One region of the Mesorhizobium sp. C089B genome, then DNA from elsewhere that is predicted to be linked to it. Evidence: predicted binding sites of a transcription regulator. Region 1 holds the regulator's gene; the other holds the start of a gene.
The links. The regulator HrcA, encoded in region 1, represses chaperone genes, less so after heat shock. The targets are predictions, from matches to a motif close to GTTAGCACTCNCNNNNNGNGAGTGCTAAC.
Positions count from the first base shown of each region.

Region 2: a site for HrcA is predicted at 1,641-1,669, ahead of groES (co-chaperone GroES). Genes of this name have one in related genera too.

Region 1 covers NZ_CP100469.1:4,600,657-4,604,966, reverse strand. The annotation lists gene NLY44_RS22750 (PQQ-dependent sugar dehydrogenase) at 1-639, opposite strand, end outside; gene NLY44_RS22745 (hypothetical protein) at 746-946, opposite strand; gene hrcA (heat-inducible transcriptional repressor HrcA) at 983-2,068, opposite strand; gene rph (ribonuclease PH) at 2,217-2,933, shown strand; gene NLY44_RS22730 (VOC family protein) at 3,124-3,534, shown strand; gene rdgB (RdgB/HAM1 family non-canonical purine NTP pyrophosphatase) at 3,534-4,181, shown strand; gene hemW (radical SAM family heme chaperone HemW) at 4,181-4,310, shown strand, end outside.
Region 2 covers NZ_CP100469.1:612,273-616,582, reverse strand. The annotation lists gene NLY44_RS03140 (hypothetical protein) at 1-666, opposite strand, end outside; gene NLY44_RS03135 (class I SAM-dependent methyltransferase) at 805-1,545, shown strand; gene groES (co-chaperone GroES) at 1,731-2,027, shown strand; gene groL (chaperonin GroEL) at 2,090-3,745, shown strand; gene NLY44_RS03120 (TetR/AcrR family transcriptional regulator) at 3,817-4,310, opposite strand, start outside.

The sequences.
Region 1 (4,310 bases):
TCCGGAGCCGACCGAGAGATACAGCGTCTTCCCGTCCGGCGAGAAGGCGATATCGCGGGTCCAGTGGCCGCCGGTAGGGATGTCGGAGACAATCGTCTCCGGTTCGCCGGAGGCTTTAAGGTCGCCGTCGCGATAGGCGTAGCGGACCACGCTGTCGTTGTTGGCGACGTAGACCCATTGCGGCTTGTCGCCAGGCGGGTAGAAGGCGATGCCATAGGGCTGGTTTAGATTGTCGGCAAAAATGCCCTCTTCGGCCGGCTTCGCGCTACCCTTGGCCAGCCGATAGACGCGGATCTGGTTGGCGTCACTGTCGGCGACGAACAGGTCGCCGTTCGGCGCCACGCGCACGACCCGCGGATTGGAAATGCCGGAAGCAACCAGTTCGGCCGAAAACCCAGGCGGCAGGACGGGCTTCGCGCCCTCGGGCCGATCGCCGAGGCCGGCGCTGTTGGAGGCGGATCCGGTGATGTTGGGTCTTTTCAGATCATCCGGCCTAATCAGCCGGCGCACACCTGGCTTGTCGGCCTTCCAGTCGCCGAAAGCGTCCTTGCCGGTCAGCAGCAGTTGATCAGCCTGCTGGGCGAAGGCGCTGGTGGCCAGAAGCAGGGCAAGGCCTGCGAAGCCGGCAATCCGGATCATGCTGTTCTCCTCGAACTCGCGCCGGTCGGCGCGTCACGACAAGGGAGATATTGTGCGGCCGCCGCAAAAGAGAAGCGTGCGCGCGCAGATTCGACGAGAGAACCGCTCAACTTTCCTCTTCGACGTCCAGATCGTCGTCGAGACGCTTTTCCAATGCGACGAGATCTTCCGGCAGCGGCAAGCCCATGGCGCGCATTTCGCGCAGTTTTTCGCGCAGCTGCTCCTGGATTTCGTGCTCGTCCTCCGGCTGGTTGACCATTTCTTCGAGCAGCATGCTGATCTGGGCCTTGAACGATTCAAGCGCCATTCTGCGCCCTCCTTTACGGTGATCCCGGCTTCGGAATTATCTTAACATCCGGGTAATCAATTGGGCCGTGTAGTCGACCATCGGCACGATGCGGGCATAATTCAGCCTGGTCGGGCCGATGACGCCGAGCGCGCCGACGACGCGGGCGTCCTTGTCGCGGTAAGGTGCCACGACCAGCGACGAGCCGGAGAGCGAGAACAGCTTGTTTTCCGAGCCGATGAAGATCCGCACGCCGGGGCCGTCCTCGGCGAGGTCGAGCAGCTGGATCAGCCCGTCCTGCGTCTCCAGATCCTCGAACAGGTGGCGCAGCAATTCGATATCGGCCTGGGCGGTGACGTTTTCGAGCAAATTGGCGCGGCCGCGCACGATAAGGCGCGCCGGCAGGCCGCTGTCGGCGCCGGCCCACACCGCCAGGCCTTTCTCGACCAGGTCCTGCGACAACGTGTCCAGCGCTGCCCGGGTCTCGTCCTTGATACGGGCGATCTCGATGCGCGCCTCGGCGAGCGTGCGGCCCCTGATATTGGCGTTGAGGAAGTTGGAGGCCTCGTGCAGCTGCGAGACGGTGATGCCGGCCGGCAGGTCGACGACGCGGTTCTCGACATCGCCATTCTGCGACACCATCACCGCCAGCGCCTTGGTCGGCTCGAGCTGGATGAACTCGATGTGCTTCAGCGCCACCTCGTTCTTGGTGGCGAGCACCAGGCCGGCGCCGCGCGACATGCCCGACAGCATCTGGCTGGCCTCGGTCAGCATGTGTTCCAGCGTCGCGCCCGAGCCGGAGGCGCGCACCTGCGCCTCGATGACCCGGCGTTCCTCGTCGGAGAGATCGCCAAGCTCCATGAAGGCATCGACGAAGAATCGCAGGCCGGTCTGAGTCGGCAGGCGCCCGGCCGAGATGTGCGGGGCATAGATCAGGCCGAGATGCTCGAGGTCGCTCATCACGTTGCGGATGGTGGCCGGCGACAGCGACGACGGCAGGATGCGCGACAGGCTGCGCGATCCCACAGGCTCACCGTCCTTCAAATAGGATTCGACGATGCGCCTAAAAATGTCGCGCGAACGCATGTCGAGCGATTGCAGCGCGGGCGCCAGCAGACTGGGTTCGGTGACTGCCTTGGTCATTCGAGCCAAAAACCTCCGGCCCAAGGATATAGACTTCCATCGCTCCCGCGCAACCCGGCGTCTATATGGGGCCTTTTCCTTTGCGCCATGGGCTGCATGCGTCTACAAGCCGCCGACGCAACCGTAAAAAGAACAGAAAGAGGCCTCGATGCGCCCTTCCAAACGCCAAGCCGACGAAATGCGCGCCATCTCCTTCGAGCGCGGCGTCTCCAAACACGCCGAGGGCTCGTGCCTGGTGAAATTCGGCGACACGCATGTGTTGTGCACGGCGAGCCTGGAGGAAAAGGTGCCGGGCTGGATGCGCAATTCCGGCAAGGGCTGGGTGACGGCGGAATACGGCATGCTGCCGCGTTCGACCGGCGAGCGCATGCGCCGTGAAGCCTCGGCCGGCAAGCAAGGCGGCCGCACGCTGGAAATCCAGCGGCTGATCGGCCGCTCCTTGCGCGCCGTTGTCGACCTGCAGGCACTGGGCGAACAGCAGATCACCGTCGACTGCGACGTCATCCAGGCCGATGGCGGCACCCGCACGGCCTCGATCACCGGCGGCTGGGTGGCGCTCTACGATTGCCTGCGCTGGATGGAAGCGCGGCAGATGGCCAGTGTTGCCAAGGTGCTGAAGGACCATGTCGCGGCAATTTCCTGCGGCATCCATGACGGCCAGCCGGTCATCGACCTCGACTACATCGAGGATTCATCTGCCGGCACCGACGCCAATTTCGTCATGACCGGCAAGGGCGGCATCGTCGAGATCCAGGGCACCGCCGAGGGCGAGCCTTTCTCGGAAGGGCAGTTCGCGGAGCTGATGGGCCTTGCCAAGAAGGGCATTCAGCGGCTGGTGAGCTTGCAGCAGATGGCTGTGGCTTGATTGAATTTAACGTGATGACGTCGGCGATCCTTCACACCCCCCTCTGGCCTGCCGGCCATCTCCCCCGCAAGGGGGGAGATCAGAGGTCGCTACCGTTTTCGCCAACCATCAACGTTGAGACGCCGCCAGCGGAACTGCCAATCTCCCCCCTTGCGGGGGGGATGCCCGGCAGGGCAGAGGGGGGTGCCTGATGCAACCCTCCGCTATTCTTGAGTCAGCGCTTTACGTCACGGATCTCGCCGCTGCCGAAGCCTTCTACTCCAACGTCCTCGGCCTCCCTCTCCTCGGCAAGGTCGACGGCCGCCATCTCTTCTTCCGCTGCGGCCCGGGCGTGCTGCTCATCTTCAACGCCGAAGCCACCAAAATCCCGCCGGCGCCCGATGCGCGGCTGAAAGTGCCGCCGCATGGCACGGTCGGCGAGGGCCATCTCTGCTTTGCCGCAAGTGAGGATGAACTCGCACAGTGGAAGGCGCAACTTGAGGCGAAAAACATCGCCATCGAAAGCGAATTCGAATGGCCGCAGGGCGGGCGCTCGATCTACATACGCGACCCCTCGGGCAATTCGATCGAATTCGCCGAGCCAAGGATCTGGGGCCTTTGATGCATTCTCTCGATGGAAAGAAGATCGTCGTTGCCAGCCACAATGAAGGCAAGCTGCGCGAATTCGCCGATTTGATGGGTCCGTTCGGCTTCGAGGCGAAGTCGGCCAAGGACTACGGCCTGCCGGAACCGGAGGAGACCGGCACCACCTTCGAGGAAAACGCCTACATCAAGGCCTTCGCCGCGGCTAAGGCGACCGGCCTGCCGGCGCTGTCGGACGATTCGGGCCTGTGCGTCGACGCGCTCGACGGCGCCCCCGGCGTCTACACCGCCAATTGGGCCGAAGCTCCCGATGGCAGCCGCGACTTCGGGATGGCCATGCAGCGCACCGAAGTGGCCTTGCAGGAGGTCGGCGCCGCCAAGCCAGCGCAGCGCAAGGGGCGGTTCGTCGCCGTCATCTGCCTGGCCTTCCCCAATGGCGAGGCTGAATATTATCGCGGCGAAGCTGAGGGAACGCTGGTGTGGCCGCCGCGCGGCGAACTGGGCTTCGGCTACGACCCGGTGTTTTTGCCCGACGGTTTCGACAAGACGTTCGGCGAGATGAGCGCTGAGGAAAAACACGGCTGGAAGCCCGGTCAGCCGACGGCGCTGTCGCACCGCGCCCGCGCCTTCCAGAAATTCGCCCGCGCCAGGTTAGGCTCAGCTTAATGTCGCTGGACCGCAGCCCGGGCTTCGGGGTCTACATCCATTGGCCGTTCTGCGCCGCCAAATGCCCGTATTGCGACTTCAACAGCCATGTCCGTCACCAGCCGGTCGACCAGGAGCGCTTTGCCCGCG
Region 2 (4,310 bases), 2.8 Mb from region 1:
CAGTTCGTCGGGAACCGCAACCGGCTGCCGGCGGACGGTGTCGTCGCCCTTGACCAGGCGCTGCGGCGAGACATAGCGGGTGCAGCGCTCCCGATCGCCGCAGAATATCCAGAACCGCGCCGCAAACCCGTCGGGCTCGATTTCGGGAATGAATTTTTCCACGATCAGGTCGGCACGCCTGAAAATCTCCGGCGCCACATCGGCCAGCGAGGCATGCACCTGATAACGGTCGAAGGTCTGAGCGCCCGGGAAAGGCACTGCCTTGCCGGCGCGAACGGATTTTCGGTTGAGCTGCTCCTCGGGCGTCCCCCAATGATTGAGGTTGCTCTTGACGATGACCTGACCGCTCCAGTTGGCACCCTCCTCGAGGATCGCACCGCTGATGCGGCGCTTGGAAATGTCGGTTGCACCAAGATTGAGACAAATCGGAAATCCGCGCGCGTAGTCGACATAGTCCGATGGCGTCACTGTCGCGTCGACATGCAGGACGGCAATATCGGCGTTATGACTTGCCGAGGGTCCACGCATGATCTGCACGGAGTGACCGCGCCGTTTCAGCTCCGCCAGGACGTCGAACAGCATGTAGGGGCTGTCCTGGCGCAGCAGGAGGCCCCGCCGGCTCTGGAAGCGGTCAAATTCATGCGTTATGACGGCAATGCGGGCCATGGCCTTTCCTGCATGAGGTAACTCGCAAGGCAACCAACAGCCTGGAAGGAAATATGTCCAGCCTTTCCCCAAACCGTTCCGCATGACTGAGCATTGGGACGCAATTCGCCGTCATTGGCGGCTTCTCGGGTCGCCGCTGTGTCCACCCCGGAAGCTGTCGCCGCCTATGAGCGCGAACTTAGCCTGCAATCAGTCGATGTGGTGCTGCTCGGGGTCACGCCGGAGCTTGCCGGCCTCGGAAGGACCATGCTCGCGATCGACGAGTCCACTGCCATGATATCGGGCATCTGGCCGGGCGATACCGCCTCACGCAAGGCGGTGATCGGCAACTGGCTGGAGTTGCCGCTGGGCGACGAAAGCGCCGGGGCGGTGATCGGCGACGGCTGTCTGTCGGCGCTGGACTCCTCGGTTGCACGGCAGGCGCTGCTTGCCGAGATCGCGCGTGTGCTGAAGTCCGATGGGCGGGCTGCATTGCGCGCCTATGCAAGCCCTCAGGTGCCGGACGATCTGCAGGAGGTCCGGGCGCTGACGCTGTCCGGTGGTGTCGCGACCTTCCACGAACTCAAATGGCGCATTGCCATGGCTTGTGCCGGCGGCGATCCCGACCGCGCCATTCCGGTGCGGGCGATCCTCGACGCCTTCGATGCGCTGTTTGCCGACCGGGAGGCCCTTGCCGCGACGACCGGATGGGAGATGCCGGTCATCGGCACCATCGATGTCTATGCGAATTCGCAGACTGTCTACAGTTTCGCCCCGGCGGCGACGCTGGTCGAAGAGGCGAGCCGGTTTTTTGACAGTGTCCGCCTCGCGCCGACAGGGACCTATGGGCTGGCTGAACGCTGTCCGCTTCTGGTGCTTAAATCGCCGCGGCGCCGGTAGGGTCTGCCGTCGGATCGCGGCACGGCTCCAATTGGCACAATTGTGCTCACCGTTCGCCTTGACTCTCGAAAGCCACGCGCTTATTTCAGCGCGACGTTAGCACTCTCCCCAGGTGAGTGCTAACGCACATCCGGCACCGCCGGATCGAGGAACAGCTCTCACCGTTCTCATTCGAGGAAGAAAAAATGGCAAAGTCGAAGTTCCGCCCGCTTCATGACCGCGTGGTCGTACGCCGGGTCGAATCCGAATCCAAGACCGCCGGCGGGATCATCATCCCGGATACGGCAAAGGAAAAGCCGCAGGAAGGCGAGATCATCGCTGTCGGCTCCGGCGCTCGTGACGAAGCCGGCAAGCTGGTCCCGCTGGACGTCAAGGCCGGCGACCGCATCCTGTTCGGCAAGTGGTCGGGCACCGAAGTCAAGCTCAATGGCGAAGACCTTCTGATCATGAAGGAATCCGACATTATGGGCATCATCGGCTGATCATCGGCCTCACCGTCAACTAATTTCGGGCTTGATCGCAAGCCCCTGCCAGGAGCTAAAAAATGGCTGCTAAAGACGTAAAATTCTCCCGCGACGCCCGCGAGCGCATGCTGCGCGGCGTCAACATCCTCGCCGACGCAGTGAAGGTCACGCTCGGCCCCAAGGGCCGCAACGTCGTCATCGACAAGTCGTTCGGAGCACCGCGCATCACCAAGGACGGCGTCACCGTCGCCAAGGAAATCGAGCTTGAAGACAAGTTCGAAAACATGGGCGCGCAGATGGTCCGCGAAGTTGCTTCGAAGACCAACGACATCGCCGGCGACGGCACCACGACCGCGACCGTTCTGGCGCAGTCGATCGTCCAGGAAGGCCACAAGGCCGTTGCCGCCGGCATGAACCCGATGGATCTGAAGCGCGGCATCGACCTGGCCGTGACCGAAGTCGTCGCGGCTCTCGGCAAGGCTGCCAAGAAGATCAAGACCTCCGAGGAAGTTGCCCAGGTCGGCACGATCTCGGCCAATGGCGACGAGTCGGTCGGCGCCATGATCGCCGAAGCGATGCAGAAGGTCGGCAATGAAGGCGTCATCACGGTTGAGGAAGCCAAGACCGCCGAGACCGAGTTGGAAGTCGTCGAAGGCATGCAGTTCGACCGCGGCTATCTCTCGCCCTACTTCGTCACCAACGCCGACAAGATGGTTGCCGAGCTCGAGGACGTCTACATCCTCCTGCACGAGAAGAAGCTGTCCAACCTCCAGGCCATGCTGCCGGTTCTCGAAGCCGTCGTGCAGACCTCCAAGCCGCTGCTCATCATCTCGGAAGACGTCGAAGGCGAGGCTCTGGCCACGCTGGTCGTCAACAAACTGCGTGGCGGCCTGAAGATCGCCGCCGTCAAGGCGCCGGGCTTCGGTGATCGCCGCAAGGCCATGCTGGAAGACATCGCCATCCTGACCGGTGGCCAGGTCATCTCGGAAGACCTCGGCATCAAGCTCGAGAATGTCGGCCTCAACATGCTCGGCCGCGCCAAGAAGGTGTCGATCTCCAAGGAGAACACCACCATCGTCGACGGCGCCGGCAAGAAGGCCGAGATCCAGGGCCGCGTTGCCCAGATCAAGCAGCAGATCGAAGAGACCACGTCGGACTACGACAAGGAGAAGCTGCAGGAACGTCTGGCGAAGCTCGCCGGCGGCGTTGCGGTGATCCGTGTCGGCGGCGCGACGGAAGTCGAAGTCAAGGAAAAGAAGGACCGCGTCGATGACGCCCTCAACGCGACCCGTGCGGCCGTGGAAGAAGGCATCGTTGCAGGCGGCGGCGTCGCTCTCCTGCGCGCTTCGGCCAACATCAAGGTCACCGGCGTCAATGCCGACCAGGCTGCCGGCATCAACATCGTTCGTCGTGCACTGCAGGCTCCGGCCCGTCAGATCGCTTCGAACGCAGGTGCTGAAGCTTCGATCGTCGCCGGCAAGATCCTCGACAACAAGGGCGCGACCTACGGCTACAACGCCCAGACCGGCGAGTATGGCGACATGATCGCCATGGGCATCGTCGACCCGGTCAAGGTCGTTCGCACCGCTCTCCAGGACGCGGCTTCGGTCGCCGGCCTGCTCGTCACCACCGAAGCCATGATCGCGGAGGCCCCCAAGAAGGAGTCTGCTGGCGGCGGCATGCCTGGCGGCATGGGCGGCGGCGGCATGGGCGGCATGGGCGGCATGGATTTCTAATCCAAGCTATCTGGCTTATGCATACGGAAAGGGCGCCGAGAGGCGCCCTTTTTGTTTTGGAAAGCGGATGGTTAGGCGGCGCTGTCCGCCTGCCGCGCAACCTTGCCTGCAAGCACCGCCTGCTCGACAAGCGCCGCGACCTCGTCGGCCACCACCAGCACCGGGCCACGATCGCGGGTGGCCCTCGCAATCACCATCAGCCCTTCCAGCGAGGATTCGACCAGCAGTGCCAGGGCATGCGCCCGGCGTTCGGGCACTCCTGCCCTGACAAAGGCCTGTCGCAGCAAGCCGATCCATTGCTCGAAAGCCGATCGGCAGAGTTCCGCCAGTTCCGGCACATCGGGGGGTGAATCCAGCACCACCGGCGCGATGGGGCAACCCAGCGAAAAATCATTGTCCTCCAGCATGCGCCCGACCGACTGGTAGATGTGATGGACGGCCACTGCAGGATCGCTCTCGGCTGCCAGTGCTTCGCCCAGCCTTTTCGTGACGTCGGCAACGCTGTTGCGCGTCACCTCGATGACCAGTTGGTCCTTGCCGCCTGGGAAATGAAAATAGAGCGAGC